DNA from 2 places in the Piscinibacter sp. HJYY11 genome. Region 1 is predicted to be linked to the other one. Evidence: riboswitches for the same ligand, from Rfam matches in the RefSeq annotation. Region 1 holds a riboswitch; the other holds the start of a gene.
The links. Region 1 has a riboswitch for thiamine pyrophosphate ahead of JI745_RS25075 (TonB-dependent siderophore receptor). Riboswitches for the same ligand answer to the same signal wherever they lie in the genome.
Positions count from the first base shown of each region.

Region 2: linked by a shared signal. The riboswitch ahead of thiC (phosphomethylpyrimidine synthase ThiC) and the one ahead of JI745_RS25075 (TonB-dependent siderophore receptor) in region 1 are both predicted to bind thiamine pyrophosphate.

Region 1 covers NZ_JAERQZ010000002.1:290,102-297,134, forward strand. The annotation lists gene JI745_RS25075 (TonB-dependent siderophore receptor) at 1-1,462, opposite strand, end outside; TPP riboswitch at 1,498-1,604, opposite strand; gene JI745_RS25080 (NAD(P)/FAD-dependent oxidoreductase) at 1,633-2,682, opposite strand; gene fdxA (ferredoxin FdxA) at 2,693-3,016, opposite strand; gene cobA (uroporphyrinogen-III C-methyltransferase) at 3,046-3,813, opposite strand; gene JI745_RS25095 (sulfate adenylyltransferase subunit 1) at 3,815-5,101, opposite strand; gene cysD (sulfate adenylyltransferase subunit CysD) at 5,104-6,063, opposite strand; gene JI745_RS25105 (phosphoadenylyl-sulfate reductase) at 6,060-6,812, opposite strand; gene JI745_RS25110 (DUF934 domain-containing protein) at 6,809-7,033, opposite strand, start outside.
Region 2 covers NZ_JAERQZ010000001.1:4,365,804-4,372,836, forward strand. The annotation lists gene JI745_RS20460 (FAD-dependent oxidoreductase) at 1-916, opposite strand, end outside; gene thiC (phosphomethylpyrimidine synthase ThiC) at 913-2,796, opposite strand; TPP riboswitch at 2,905-3,020, opposite strand; gene JI745_RS20470 (hypothetical protein) at 3,056-3,316, opposite strand; gene JI745_RS20475 (hypothetical protein) at 3,359-3,514, opposite strand; gene JI745_RS20480 (hypothetical protein) at 3,520-3,936, opposite strand; gene JI745_RS20485 (5'-methylthioadenosine/adenosylhomocysteine nucleosidase) at 4,050-4,775, shown strand; gene JI745_RS20490 (carboxymuconolactone decarboxylase family protein) at 4,918-5,322, shown strand; gene JI745_RS20495 (S8 family serine peptidase) at 5,319-6,785, shown strand; gene JI745_RS20500 (hypothetical protein) at 6,885-7,033, shown strand, end outside.

The DNA.
Region 1 (7,033 bases):
CCCGCCCCCAGCTTGTGTACACGAGTTGCTGGGGCGCGAAGGTGTAGCTGAGGGCAATGGAGGGCGTGATCAGGCGCTCTTCGTAGTTGGTGTCGCGTGATCCGTCCGTGCGCACACTTTGCCGATGCAGGCGGGTGTGCCGCAGGCCCAGCCAGGTGGTGAGGTGGTCGTTGAGGCGAATGGCGTCGCGAGCGAAGAGTTCGGTCGACCGTTCGTCCCGGTTGGTGTTCTCGTCGTTCAGGGTGGGGTTGGCAGGGACGACGGTGCCGCCGTCGACGGTGCCAGTGCCAACACCGTTGTAAGCCTGTCGCTCGAATCGGTGCGTCACGCGGCTTTGAAGCAGGCCAACCGAGAGAGTGTGCTTCATGCCGCCGACGTCCGTTTCACCGTGCATTGCGATCTCCAACGCATCCGAGCGGCGGCGTTCGTTCTCGCTGCGATAGTCAGCGTAGTCGAAGGTGCCATCGGGGCAGTAGCGATCTGGGTAGTAGGTCGTGGCGCTGGTGCAACCGTACGGAAAGGCCAGCCGATCGTCGGTGACGAGACGTTGCGTCAATGCATGCAACGTGCCTCGCCAGTTCGCGCCGAGGCTCTGTGTCATGCGCAGTGACGCGTTGTTGGCATCCATCACCACCGGCTGGGACCAAGGCTGGTTGTTGAGGTTGAGGCGAGGGTCCACCGGCTCCGGCACACGATCGCCCAACAAGCTGAATGCCGGCTGGCTGGGCTGCGAGCGGTGGCTGTGCTCGACTTCGAATTCGACCAGCGTGTCGGCGCCCGCGCGCCATTCGGTGGCGATCGCAGCAAGGTGGCGCTTGCCTTTGGCATCGCGCAGCTGCGGCTGCAGATCCTCGTACGCGAGGTTGAGCCGCGCGCCGAGCGCCCCTTCCGCGCCGAAGCGCTGCGTGAGGTCCGCAGCGGTGAGAATCGAGTTGCGCTCGCGCCAGCCCAGCGTTGCGCTGTAGGCCGATGCGCCGCCTGGGCGCTTTACGACGAGGTTGGCCAAGCCGCCGGGCGCGCTTGTGCCCGCTTGGATGCCCGATGTGCCTTTGAGAACCTCAAGACGCTCCTTGTTGTCGAGCGGAATCGACGTTTCAGCGTTGATGGGCAAGCCGTCGCGCCGGTAGTTGAAGCGGTTGTCGAGCGTGAAGCCGCGCACGGCGAGAAAGTCCCAATAGCCCTCGGAGTTGTAGGCATCGCTGACGCTGGCATCCGACTTGACCATGTCGGCGATGCGTTGCACACCACGGTCCTTCATCTGGGAGGCGCTGAGCACGCTCGCCTGCAGTGGCGCCTCGGACAAAGGCACGCCCCATCCCGAGACCGACACGACCGGGTCGCTGCGGCCAACCACGGTGACCGGTGGGAGGTTGGTGGATGCGGGTGCCTGCGCGTAGACGCTGAGGCACAGCATGGAAGCGGCCGCGGCAGCGGGTGTGCGGAAGAAGCGAATGGGAGCCATCGTGTGTCCGGAAGCGATGGCAGGTCGGCGGGCACCGTCTGCGGTGCTTGCTTCCCTGCGCGAGGATTACCTCAATCAGGTTCAAAGGGACTCTCTCAGTCGAACGCCATCTGCATGGCATCCAACACCCCTAGCGAGTGCTGCGCGTGTGCGCAGCGAAGGCGATTATGTCAGTCGTCGAAAGTCGGCGACTCCACGCCGAGCAGCTTGTGCAGCTTCGGGCTGGCCGTCGTGTACTGCAGCTGGATGCGCTTGTCCGGGAAGACGTAGGGCGCCGCACCAAAGGCCGCAAGCGCCGCTTCATGAAAGCCCGACAGGATGAGCTTCTTCTTGCCCGGATAGGTGTTGACGTCGCCCACCGCGAAGATGCCCGGCACGCTGGTTTCGAACTTCTCGGTGTCGACGACGAGCTGCTTGCGTTCGAGCGCCAGGCCCCAGTCGGCGATGGGTCCGAGCTTGGGGCTGAGGCCGAAGAACACCAGCAGCGCATCGAGCGGCACGACCCGCGTGACCGCGTCGCCGCCGGTGACCTTCACACCCGTGAGTCGGCCCTCGGCCTCCTCGATGCCGGTGATCTGGCCGACGATGAACTGCATCTGCATCGCATCGCACAAGGCACGCATCTTCGCCACGCTGGCCGGCGCGGCCTGGAAGCCATCGCGGCGATGCAGCAGGATCACGCTTGCGGCCTTGTCAGGCCCGTCTTGTGCGAAGTGCAGGGCCCAGTCGAGCGCCGAATCGCCGCCGCCCACAATGACAATCTGCTTGCCGGCGAACTCGGCCGGCGTCTTCACGCGATGGAAGAGTTGCGTGCCCTCGTATTTGTCGAGGCCTTCGACCTTCAGCATGCGCGGCTGGAACGAGCCCACGCCGCCGGCCACGATCACCACCTTGGCGAGGAAGCGGGTGCCGGTGCTGGTCTCGACGAGAAAGCGGCCGTCGGCCTGCTTCTCCACCGCCGCCACCTCCTGCCCGAGGTGGAAGGTCGCGCCAAAGGGCTCGATCTGCTTGAGCAGGCTGTCGACGAGCTCGCGGCCAGTGCTGCGGGGCACCGCCGGGATGTCGTAGATCGGTTTGTCGGGATAGAGCTCGATGCACTGCCCGCCGGGGTAGGCGAGCGTGTCCACCACATGGGCCTTGATCTCGAGCAGGCCCAGCTCGAACACCTGGAACAGGCCCACCGGGCCGGCGCCGACGATCAGCGCATCGGTGTCGATCATGGAGCCGAGCTTACTTCTGCAGCTCCGACAGCTTGCCCGTCTTGTCTTTCCACTCGTCGGCGTCGGGCAGCGCGGCCTTGCGCTTGGTGATGCTGGGCCAACCCTTGGCCAGATCGGCATTGATCTTGATCATGTGCTGCTGATCGGCCGGCACGTCTTCTTCCGGCAGGATCGCATTGACCGGGCATTCAGGGATGCACACGGCGCAGTCGATGCACTCGTCGGGATCGATCGCCAGGAAGTTGGGGCCTTCGCGGAAGCAGTCCACAGGGCAGACATCCACGCAGTCGGTGTATTTGCAGCGGATGCAGGCTTCGGTGACAACGTGGGTCATGGCTCTTGCGGGTAGTGAATTTGCGGAGATCAGTCGCCCGAGGGCGAAACAACGGATTTTAGGGGCTTGAGGGTTCCCACCGGCGCTGAAACCTTGCCGCCCACGCCGAGCGAGGCGGCACCTGCGCCAATCGTCACGATGGTGGGGCGGCCGGCGTGTTGGGCGCTGCCCTCGTCGAGCGAGGCGACTTCATGTTCGGTGTGGATGGCATCCGGCCAGCCCGCCCGCGAGACGACGCTGGCGGGCGTGTCGGCGGGCCAACCGGCACCGAGCAACTGGTGTGAGAGGGCCGCGAGCTGCTTGCCGGCCATGTAGTAGATCTCGGTGTCGGCGGTGCGGGTCGCATGCATGTCGCCGGTGCGGGTCATGGCGGTGGCGAGGCTCACGCTGCGGCCGTTGCCGCGCCGGGTTAGGGGGCGTTGGCTGCTCGCTGCGGCGGCGACGGCCGAGGTGACGCCGGGCACCACCTCGGTCTCGATACCGTGTGCGGCAAGTGCCACGAGTTCTTCTTCCAGGCGGCCGAAGATGCTTGGGTCACCACCCTTCAGGCGCACGACGGTTGGCACTTCTGCCGCAAAGCGCAGCAGCAGGTCGTTGATCGTGGCCTGGCCGGTGCTGTCGGCAAACCCGCGCTTGCCCACGTGGACCCAGCGGGCCTGCGGCGCGTGTTCCCGCAGGGCCGGGTCGGTGAGTGCGTCGTAGAGCACCACGTCAGCCGTGGCGAGCAGGTTCGCGCCCCGCACGGTGATCAGATCGGCGGCCCCCGGGCCCGCACCGATGAAGATCACCCGGCCCATCTCAGGCAGCGCCCTTCACGAGCAACGCACCGCTGGTGCGGTTGCTCGCCGGGTCGACGATGATGAGCGAGCCACCGACCCGGTTGGACTCGTAGGACTCCACCGGCAACGGCTGCTGTGTCTCGACGATCACGTGGCCGATCTCGTTGACGGCGAGCTGGTGCGCTTCGGTCGCTTCCAGCGAGTGGATGTCGAGGCGGCTCTCGATGCTGGCGATGCGCGCCTGCACCCAGCGGTTGCCGTGGCGCACCCAGTACTTGCGGCCGACCTGTGCGGGCTCGGTGTCCAGCCAGGCGAGCGTGGCGCTGAAGCGGTTGGTCTCGTGGACGGTCTTGGGCGTGGCGATCCAGTCGCCGCGCGAGACGTCGAGCTGGCGGTCGAGCACCACGCCGGCGGAGCGGCCGGCTTCGACGACGTCGACCACTTCGCTCGCAAGGCGCACCTCGGCGACGATGGCCGTCTGGCCGCTCGGGAAGACCTGCACTTCGTCGCCGGCCTTCACGCGGCCATGGGCCACGCGGCCGAAGAGGGTGCGCGGCTGGTTGCCGGTGCCTTCGCCTTCCCGGCTCACGTATTGCACGGGGATCAGCAGGTCGCCGTCCTTGCGCTCCTGTAGTGCCGGCAGCGACTCCAGCAGTTGCAGCAGCGAGGGGCCGTCGTACCAGTTGGCGTCGAGCGGCTGGGTGACGTTGTCGCCACGCAGGGCCGAGACGGGGATGATGCCGGCGACTACGATGCCAGCTTGCTTGGCAAACGCGGTCAGCGACTCGCTCACCGCCTTGAAGGCATGGGCCGGGTCGGCGGCGGCGTCGAGCTTGTTGACGGCGAAGACGATGCTGGGCACGCGCAGCAGGTGGGCCAGCAGCGCGTGGCGGCGCGTCTGCGGCAGCAGCGGCACCGGAGTTTGCGTCGTGTCGAGCTTGGTGATGTCGACCAGCACCACGGCGGCATCACTGCCGGCGGCTGCCGTCACCATGTTGCGGGTGTACTGCTCATGCCCGGGGGCGTCGGCGATGATGAACTTGCGCTGCTTGGTGGCGAAGTAGCGGTAGGCGACGTCGATCGTGATGCCCTGCTCACGCTCGGCCTCCAGGCCGTCGGTGAGCAGCGACAGGTCGATCGGCTGGCCCGCGGCCTTCTTCTCCAGCGTGTCGAGCTGGTCGGCGAGGATGGCGCGGCTGTCGTAGAGCAGGCGGCCGATGAGGGTGCTCTTGCCGTCGTCGACGGAGCCGGCGGTGAGGAAGCGCAGGGCGCGGTGGTCTTTCACTTGGGGAGCTGCGGTGCTCATGATCAGAAATAGCCTTCCTTCTTGCGGCGCTCCATCGAAGCATCCGAGGTGCGGTCGTCCATGCGGGTGGCGCCGCGTTCGCTCACGGTGACCTTGAGCGTCTCGGCCACGATGTCGGTGGCGTTGGCGGCAGGGCTTTCCACCGGGCAGGTGCAGGTCATGTCGCCGACGGTGCGGAAACGCACCTGCGCGGTCTCGATCGTTTCGCCTGCTTCGGGCGGCGTCACGTCGGTCAGCGGCACCAGCAGCCCCTTGCGGCGGATGATCTGGCGATCGTGCGCGTAGTAGAGCGTGGGCAGCGGGATGTTCTCGCGGGCGATGTACAGCCACACGTCGAGCTCGGTCCAGTTGCTGATCGGAAACGCGCGCATGTGCTCGCCTGGCTTGATGCGGGTGTTGAAGAGCGTCCAGAGTTCGGGGCGCTGCTCCTTCGGCTGCCATTGGCCGAAGCTGTCGCGGTGGCTGAAGATGCGCTCCTTCGCGCGGGCCTTCTCTTCGTCGCGACGGGCGCCGCCCATCAGCACGTCGAAGCGGTGCTCCTCGATGGCTTCTAGCAGGGCCACGGTCTGGTGGCCGTTGCGCGACTCGAGCGGGTGCGACAGGCGCACGGTGCCGCGCTTGATCGAGTCTTCGAGGTGGCCGACGACCAGGCGCTCGCCCATCTCGGCCACGCGGCGGTCACGGAACTCGATGACTTCGGGGAAGTTGTGGCCGGTGTCCACGTGCAGCAGCGGAAAGGGCAGGCGGCCCTTGAACTCGCCGTCCTTGCCGCGCGTCTTGAACGCCTTCTCGGCCAGGCGCAGCACCACGCAGGAATCCTTGCCGCCCGAGAACAGCAGGGCCGGGCGCTCGAAGGCGGCCACGGTTTCGCGCAGGATGAAGATGGCCTCTTCTTCCAGCCAGTCGAGGTGGGTGTGGTCCAGCTCGGGGAGCAATTGCTCCACGGTCAGCGGGGCGTTCATTTCCTATCTCCAATCATCGAAACGGCAGCTTCTTCTGCGCCATGGACATGCAACCCGCACTCCTTGGCCTTCTCGTCTTCCCACCACCAGCGGCCGGCGCGGAAGTCTTCGCCCACGGCAATGGCGCGTGTGCAGGGCTCGCAACCAATGCTGGGCATGAACTCGTCGTGCAGCGGGTTGTAGGGCACGTTGTTCACCGCGACGTAGTGCCAGACGTCGTTCCAGGTCCAGTCGGCCAGCGGCTGGTACTTGGTGCGGCCCTTGTCGTCGAGCTCGCTGAAGGGCACGTCGCCGCGGTTGTTGCTTTGCTCCCGGCGCAGGCCCGTGACCCACGCGCTGCGGTTCGCCAGCATGCGCGACAGCGGCTCGAGCTTGCGGATGCCGCAGCAGCCCTTGCGCAGGTCGATGCTTTCGTACATCGCCTTCTCGCCGTGGTTCTTGACGAAATGGATGACGGCATCGGCTTCGGGGCGGTAGACCTCGACCTTCAGGCCGTAGCGCTCTTCGATGCGCGGGATCAGCGCAACGGTCTGTGCATGCAGCTTGCCGGTTTCGAGCGTGCCGATGGCAATGGGAATCTGGTGCTTGGCGATGAGGTCGGTCAGCACCATGTCTTCCACGCCGAGGCTTGTGGACTGCACCACCTTGTCGGGGTGCTCGGCAGCAGCCTGCTTCAGCACCGCCACTGCGTTTGCGACACGGCGGTCGAACTCCGGCGTGAGCCGGTCGTAGAGGGCGATGGCAGTCATATCGACGAACCTGCCTGGTTGAATTCTTCCTTCGCGTATTCCTCGCCCGCGGGGCGGGCGAAGAGCGGCCGACGCTCGTTCACGTCGCCCTGGTAGTAGCCCGGGAAGAAACGCAGCGCGCGCTCGGCGGCTTCGATCGACTGGTCGGCGCGCAGGGCGACGGCATCGAAGCCGGTGCGCTGCATCAGCGAGACCATGTCGACCAGCGCCTCGCCGGTGGC
Region 2 (7,033 bases), on a different contig from region 1:
CTTCGGCCAGGCCGGGCAGCACACTGTGCGCCGCGGCCATCAGCTCGACGGCGCTGCGCAGGCTCACGGGTGAGCGGTCTTCGCTCTCGATCTCGCTCGCGCCCACCACGATGTGCTGGCCGGCACGCGGCACGATGTAGACGCGGTGGCGCGGGTGCAGCAGCCGCACCGGGTGGCGCAGGTGCACGCCCGGCGCGTGCAGCCACACGAGCTCGCCACGCACGCCGCGCAGACCGGGCACGTCGTCGCGGGCACCGAGCCCGCGCGCGTCGATCGCCAGGTCGCAGGCGATGCGCTGGCCTTCTTCGAGTTGCAGGCAACCGGGCTGCACATGCGTGACGCGCTGGCCCCAGTGCCATTGCACGCCGGTCGCGTGTGCGGCCAGGGCTTCCAGCAACAGGCGCGGTTCGAGCTGGCCTTCACCGGGCAGCCACCACGCGCTCAGGCCGGGCAGCAGCTCGGGCTCCATCACGCGCAGCTCGCTCGCCGGCACGATCTCGGGCGCGGGCCAGGCGCCGGGATCGGCTTCGCACGCGCTGCGCAGCTTGACCATGACGCGCAGCGCCGAGCCCATGTCGGCGTTGTGCGCGACGAGCAGGCTGCCCTGCACGCGCAGCAGGGTCTGCGGGGCGTCCGGCGCGAGGGCCGAGGCCACGTCGCGCCACAGCACGATGGAGCGCCAGCCGAGCGCGGCCAACTCGGGTTCGGCATGGTCGAGCTCGGCCAGCGGGCTCAGCAGCCCGGCGGCGGTGTAGCCGGCAGCCACCGCTTGCGGGAGCGTCGCGCCCAAAGGGGGCGCATCCGGGCCGGGAGCGGGGTCGACAACCTGCACCGCGTGGCCCTGGCGAGAGAGCTTCCAGGCGAGCAGGCGGCCGAGCACGCCCGCGCCGGCGATGGCGATGCGCATGGAGCTCATACCGGGTGCACCGGGATGTAGATCTCGCCGCCCCGGGCCTTGAACTCGGCCGACTTCTCGGCGAGGCCCTGCGTGAGCGCGGCACCTTCATCGAGGCCCCGCGCGGCGGCGTAGTCGCGCACGTCCTGAGTGATCTTCATCGAGCAGAACTTCGGCCCGCACATCGAGCAGAAGTGCGCGTGCTTCGACGAGTCCTTCGGCAGCGTCTCGTCGTGGTACTCGCGCGCCGTGTCCGGGTCGAGGCCGAGGGCGAACTGGTCGTTCCAGCGGAACTCGAAGCGGGCCTTGCTCATCGCGTCGTCGCGCGCACGCGCCCCCGGGTGGCCCTTGGCTACATCGGCCGCGTGCGCGGCGATCTTGTAGGCCATCAGACCCTGCTTCACGTCGTCGCGGTCGGGCAGGCCCAGGTGTTCCTTCGGCGTCACGTAGCAGAGCATCGAGGTGCCCATCCAGCCGATCATCGCGGCGCCGATGGCACTCGCGATGTGGTCGTAGCCGGGCGCGATGTCGATGGTGAGCGGGCCCAGCGTGTAGAAGGGCGCCTCGTGGCAGTGCTTGAGCTGCTCGTCCATGTTGGCCTGGATCAGGTGCATCGGCACGTGGCCCGGGCCTTCGATCATGGTCTGCACGTCGTGCTGCCACGCGATCTGCGTCAGCTCGCCGAGGGTGCGCAGCTCGGCGAACTGGGCCTCGTCGTTCGCATCGGCGCCACTGCCGGGGCGCAGGCCGTCGCCGAGCGAGAAGCTCACGTCGTAGGCCTTCATGATCTCGCAGATTTCCTCGAAGTGCGTGTAGAGGAAGTTCTCCTGGTGATGCGTGATGCACCACTTGGCGAGGATGGAGCCGCCGCGCGAGACGATGCCGGTGCGGCGCTTCGTCGTGAGGTGGATGAAGGGCAGGCGCAGGCCGGCGTGGATGGTGAAGTAGTCGACGCCCTGCTCGGCCTGCTCGATCAGCGTGTCGCGGAAGATGGCCCACGAGAGCTCCTCGGCCACGCCGCCCACCTTCTCGAGTGCCTGGTACAGCGGCACGGTGCCGATGGGCACCGGCGAGTTGCGCAGGATCCAGTCGCGCGTGGTGTGGATGTGGCGGCCGGTGGAGAGGTCCATCACCGTGTCGGCGCCCCAGCGGGTCGACCACACGAGTTTTTCCACTTCCTCTTCGATGCTCGAGGTGACGGCCGAGTTGCCGATGTTGGCGTTGACCTTGACCCTGAAATGTCGGCCGAGGATGGTCGGCTCGAGCTCCGGGTGGTTGATGTTGGCGGGGATGATGGCGCGGCCGCGCGCCACCTCGTCGCGCACGAACTCGGGCGTGATCTCGGCGGGCATGCGCGTGCCGAGGGCATTGCCCGCGAGGCGCTGTTCGCGCGCTGCATCGCCCAGGTACTCGCGCGTCCACTCGCGCCGGTCGTTCTCGCGGATGGCGACGAACTCCATCTCCGGCGTGATGATCCCGCGGCGCGCGTAGTGCATCTGCGTGACGTTGGCGCCGCTCTTCGCGCGGCGCGGCGTGCGCTGCAACGCAGCGGCTTCGGCCTGCAATCGGGCGAGCTGTGTGTCGGCGCTCTCATGGCGCAGGCCGTCGTCGCGGGCGGAGTAGGTGCGGCCGTGGTACGGCTCGGTGTCGCCGCGCGCTTCAATCCATGCGGCGCGTGGCGTGGGCAGCCCCTTTCTCACGTCGAAGGCGACGGTGGGGTCGGTGCAGGGGCCGGAGGTGTCGTCCACGATCACGCGCTCGCCGTTGCTGAGGCTGATCTCGCGCATGGGCACGCGCACGCCGGTGAGCGGGCCTTCGAGGTGGACCTTGCGCGAAGACGCGAAGGGCTCGCGGGCCAGCGCCAGGCGCTCGTGAAAGTCGGCGGGGGAAGGGGTGGTCATCGCGGTCTCCAGTGGCAGCAACAGGGGTGTCGTCTGCTCCGGAGAAGTCCGCGGGCGGTGGGGTGCGACGGGGGCAGGGCCTGGTGTTCGCCTGCCGGGCCCATCGCGGGCCGCTCGTTGCGCTCTTCTTACGCCGGTATGAACCGGATCAAGTTCTCGGGTTCGGTGACATCACCATCTCAGCGCCTCGAGCCTTGCGGCCCGGCACACCCCGGAGCGGGGCGGATTGTGGGCGCATGGCACGGCATGCGTCAACCATTCACTTGGTCGACTGAGGGCCAGCGCCGCGGTGGGCCTTGTTGTAGTCGTACACATGGCCGTCGGGCAGCCGGCCGCCTTCGACCGAATTGACGCCGCCCTGGCCCACGCTGTCGGGCAGCTCGGTGGAGATGCTCACGTGGCGCTTGCCCTCACGGCGGCGCGCTTCGCTGAACTTGAGCGCGCCCAGCAGGTCGTTGGCCGCAAATTCCTGGTGGGCCGGCCCCGCGCCGGGCTCGAGCCAGAAGACGACGATGCTCATCGTGGGCACTCCAGAGCCGCTGCGTGCGGCCATGGCGCATTGTCACTGGATCGTTTTCGGCGGGTCGATCACGGGCGACTGCTGGCCGGGCACCGGCGGGTCGACCACCGGTGGGTCGACCAAGGGAGGCGGTGGTGGGGGCGGGGGTGCCACCGGTGGGTCCGGCGGCACGTCATGCGCTCGATGCGGCGTGCGCATGGCGCTCACAGGTCGGGATTGCGGAAGACCGCGTGCAGGCTCGGCGGCAACTCGCCATCGCTCTGGCTTGCCAGCAGCAGCGCCTGCTCCCACAAGGCTTGCGCCATGAGGTAGGGGTCGACGGTGCGGGCCCAGTCTTCTTCCCACAGGCTCGTGGCCAGGGCCGCGGTGTCTTGCGCGCCGAGCTCGGGGTCGAGCCCGCGGATGGCGGCGGCGCAGGCCTCGATCCACGCTTCACGGCGGCCGGGCATGCGCAGGCGGCCCTGGGCGCGCGCCTGGGCGCATTCTTCCGGCTCGCGGTGGCGCTGGTAGTACCAGAAGGTCTCGGCGATCTCGGGCAACAGCCCGGTCTGAACCGTGGGCTCGAGCACCATCAGGCGCATCGCGAAACGCTGGATCCAGAGCGACTTTTCATGGGTCATGAGGGGCTCCTGAAGTTGAACCCATGCTCCGCGCCGGTCGCGGCAGCGTTAAGCGGTTGACGGCTTGTTCGTGCGCAGGCGATCTCCGACACGCGTGTCAGACAATCGGGCACATGAAACGGATCGCCATCGTGGGGGCCATGCACGAGGAACTGCGCGCCCTGCTCGACGCCATGCCCGACGAGCGGCCGGTGCTGCGCGCGGGCCGCGAGTTCTGGGTGGGCCACCTCGCAGGCCAAGAGGTCGTGGTGGTGCTGTCGCGCATCGGCAAGGTGGCGGCGGCGACGACGGCCGCGCTGCTCTTGAGCGAGTTCGACGTGTCGCGCATCGTCTTCACCGGCACGGCCGGGGGCCTCGCACCGGGGGTGAACGTGGGTGACGTGGTGGTGGCCGATGCGCTGCTGCAGCACGACATGGATGCCTCGCCGCTCTTTCCGCGCCACGAGGTGCCGCTCTATGGCCGGGCCCGCTTTGCGACCGATGCCACGATGTCGGCCGGGCTCGCCCAGGCCTCGCGCACGATGCTCGCCGACCTGGGCGCGCCGCAGGCCCGCGTGCACTGCGGGCTCGTCGTGAGCGGCGACCGCTTCGTCTCCGAGCGCGCCGAGAACGACGCCCTCTGCGCGCGCCTGCCCGACGCGCTGGCCGTCGAAATGGAAGGCGCCGCGCTCGCGCAGGTGTGCCACGATTTCGGCGTGCCGTTTGCCGTGGTGCGCACCGTGTCGGACCGGGCCGACGATCACGCGCACGTGGACTTCAACCGCTTCGTGGCCGAGGTGGCGAGCCGCTACACGCTCGGCCTCGTGCAGCACTATCTCGACAAGCTGCCAGCGCCTTGACCGGCTCGTGTGATGAGCCAGCGAGGGTGCACCATGCGGCGCTTCTCCCACGGCGCAGCAGCCATGCTGGAAGCGCGGGCTGTGCCGGCCTGCCACCCGCGAAGATGACAATGCGCCGATCTCATCGCAAAGGAACAACAAGATGACCGCTTTCGTGCCCCCGACTCCCGGCGAACAGCGTCGCCGCCAGGTGATGGGCGATGCCTTCGTCGACCGGGCCTTGAACAACGCCAGTGCGTTCACGGAGCCGCTGCAGGCGCATGTGAACGACCAGGCCTGGGGCTCGACCTGGCTGCGCGGCGGCCTCTCGCTCAAGGAGCGCAGCCTGTGCACGGTCGCGATGCTGGCCGCGCTCGGCCACACGCACGAACTCAAGGGCCACCTGCGCGGCGCGATGAACAACGGCGCCACGCTCGCCGAGCTGCGCGAGGTGCTGCTGCACGTGGCACCGTATGCCGGCGTGCCCGTCACCTCGGCCGCGTTCCGCGCCGCCGAGGAATGGATGGCCGCCGAGGGCTTGCAGTTCGAGGAGGAGGACCGAGCATGATGCGCTTCGTGCTGCTGCCCACGCGCGGCTTCACCACCGACGAGCCTCACAACGCCGCGGCGATCGAGACCTTCCTCACCACCATGGCCGACCCGGGGCCGCGCCGGCTGCCGGCCCCGCCGTCGGCCAAGGCCGCCCGGTTCACCGTGCTCGATTCGATCCACAGCAATGGCGCCAAGCTCGTGGCCATGTCCGACGTGGCGCTGATGCGCCTGAAGCGCGAGCAGCCCGGGCTGCGCGTGGTACCCGAGGTCTTCTACCCGCCGGCACGGGCACCGCGGCCGCGCATCATCGAGAGCGCGCAGATGTTTGCCTCGCGCACGGTGCTGGAGCGGCACACGCTCAAGGTGGTGCTGAAGGAGACCGGCCAGGCGCTGCGCGACGTCGATGTCATCGCCTTCAGCGACGTGGCCGCCGGCAAGGGCGCGCAGGGCACGACCAACGGGCGCGGCCAGGTGAACCTGGACTTCCCGCGCTCGGTGAAGGTGCTGGAGCGTGTCTACGTCTACCCGGCCCACACCGGCTGGCCGGTGCTGCTGAACCACTGGCCGCTGCGGGCGGGCACGATCGAGGTGCCCGCGATCGCGCTCGATTTCATCGACTCGCGGGCCAAGGCCTACCCGAAGCGTCATCCGGGCGATGGCCGAGGCGTGACGGTGGGCGTGATCGACACCGGCGTCGGCCCCCATGCGGCGCTCACGGTCGCCGGCGGCATGAACGCGGTGACGGGCGAAGACCCGGCCGACTGGTCCGACAGCCATGTGCACGGCACGCATGTGGCGGGGATCATCGCGGCGAATGGCAATGTGGGCGGCTTCCTCGGCATCTCGCCCGCGGTCACGCTGCGCGCCTACCGCGTGTTCGGCAAGAACGCCGAAGGTGCGTCGAGCTTTGCCATCGCGAAGGCGATCGACCGCGCGGTGGCCGACGGCTGTGACCTGCTCAACCTGAGCCTGGGCGGCGGCCCCAACGACCCGACGACCAGCGATGCGATCAAGGCCGCCCGCGCCAAGGGCGTGGTCTGCGTGATCGCCTCGGGCAACGAGGGCGGGCCGGTCGCGTGGCCGGCGCGGCACCCGCTGGCGGTGTCGATCTCCGCGCTCGGCTTCAAGGGCGCCTGGCCGGCGGGTGCGATGCAGGTGCAGACGGTCACCGAGCCGCTCGGCAAGGAGCAGAGCTTCATCGCCGACTTCTCCAACACCGGCCCCGAGATCGACCTGGCCGGGCCGGGGGTAGGCGTGATCTCCTGCATCCCCCATGACCGTTTCGGCGTGATGGACGGCACCTCGATGGCCTGCCCGGCGGTGACGGGAGCACTCGCTCGCCGGCTCGCGGCCGACGCTGCAACGCTTGCCCTCCCGCGCGACGGCGACCGGGCCGATGCGATCGTCAAGCTCGCGCTCGCGGCGGCGCGCGACATGGGCCTGCCGCCCCTTGCGCAGGGCGCCGGGCTTGCGCAATAGTCGACTGCTCGCTTGACCTGCGTCATGCTGCGGAAAGAAGGCGGCGCGTATCATGAACGCGCTCTTCTCTTTCGCCGCCCCGCCTCCATCTCGACGCCCATGAGCCGATACGTCTTGCGCTATGCCGGCACCACGCCTCGCCATGCCGAGTCGGGGGTGGACACGGCCGAGGTGGTGGCACGTGCCGGCGCCAAGGTGATCGACGACGCGCCCGACATGCTGCTGGTGGAGGCGAATGCCACCACTGC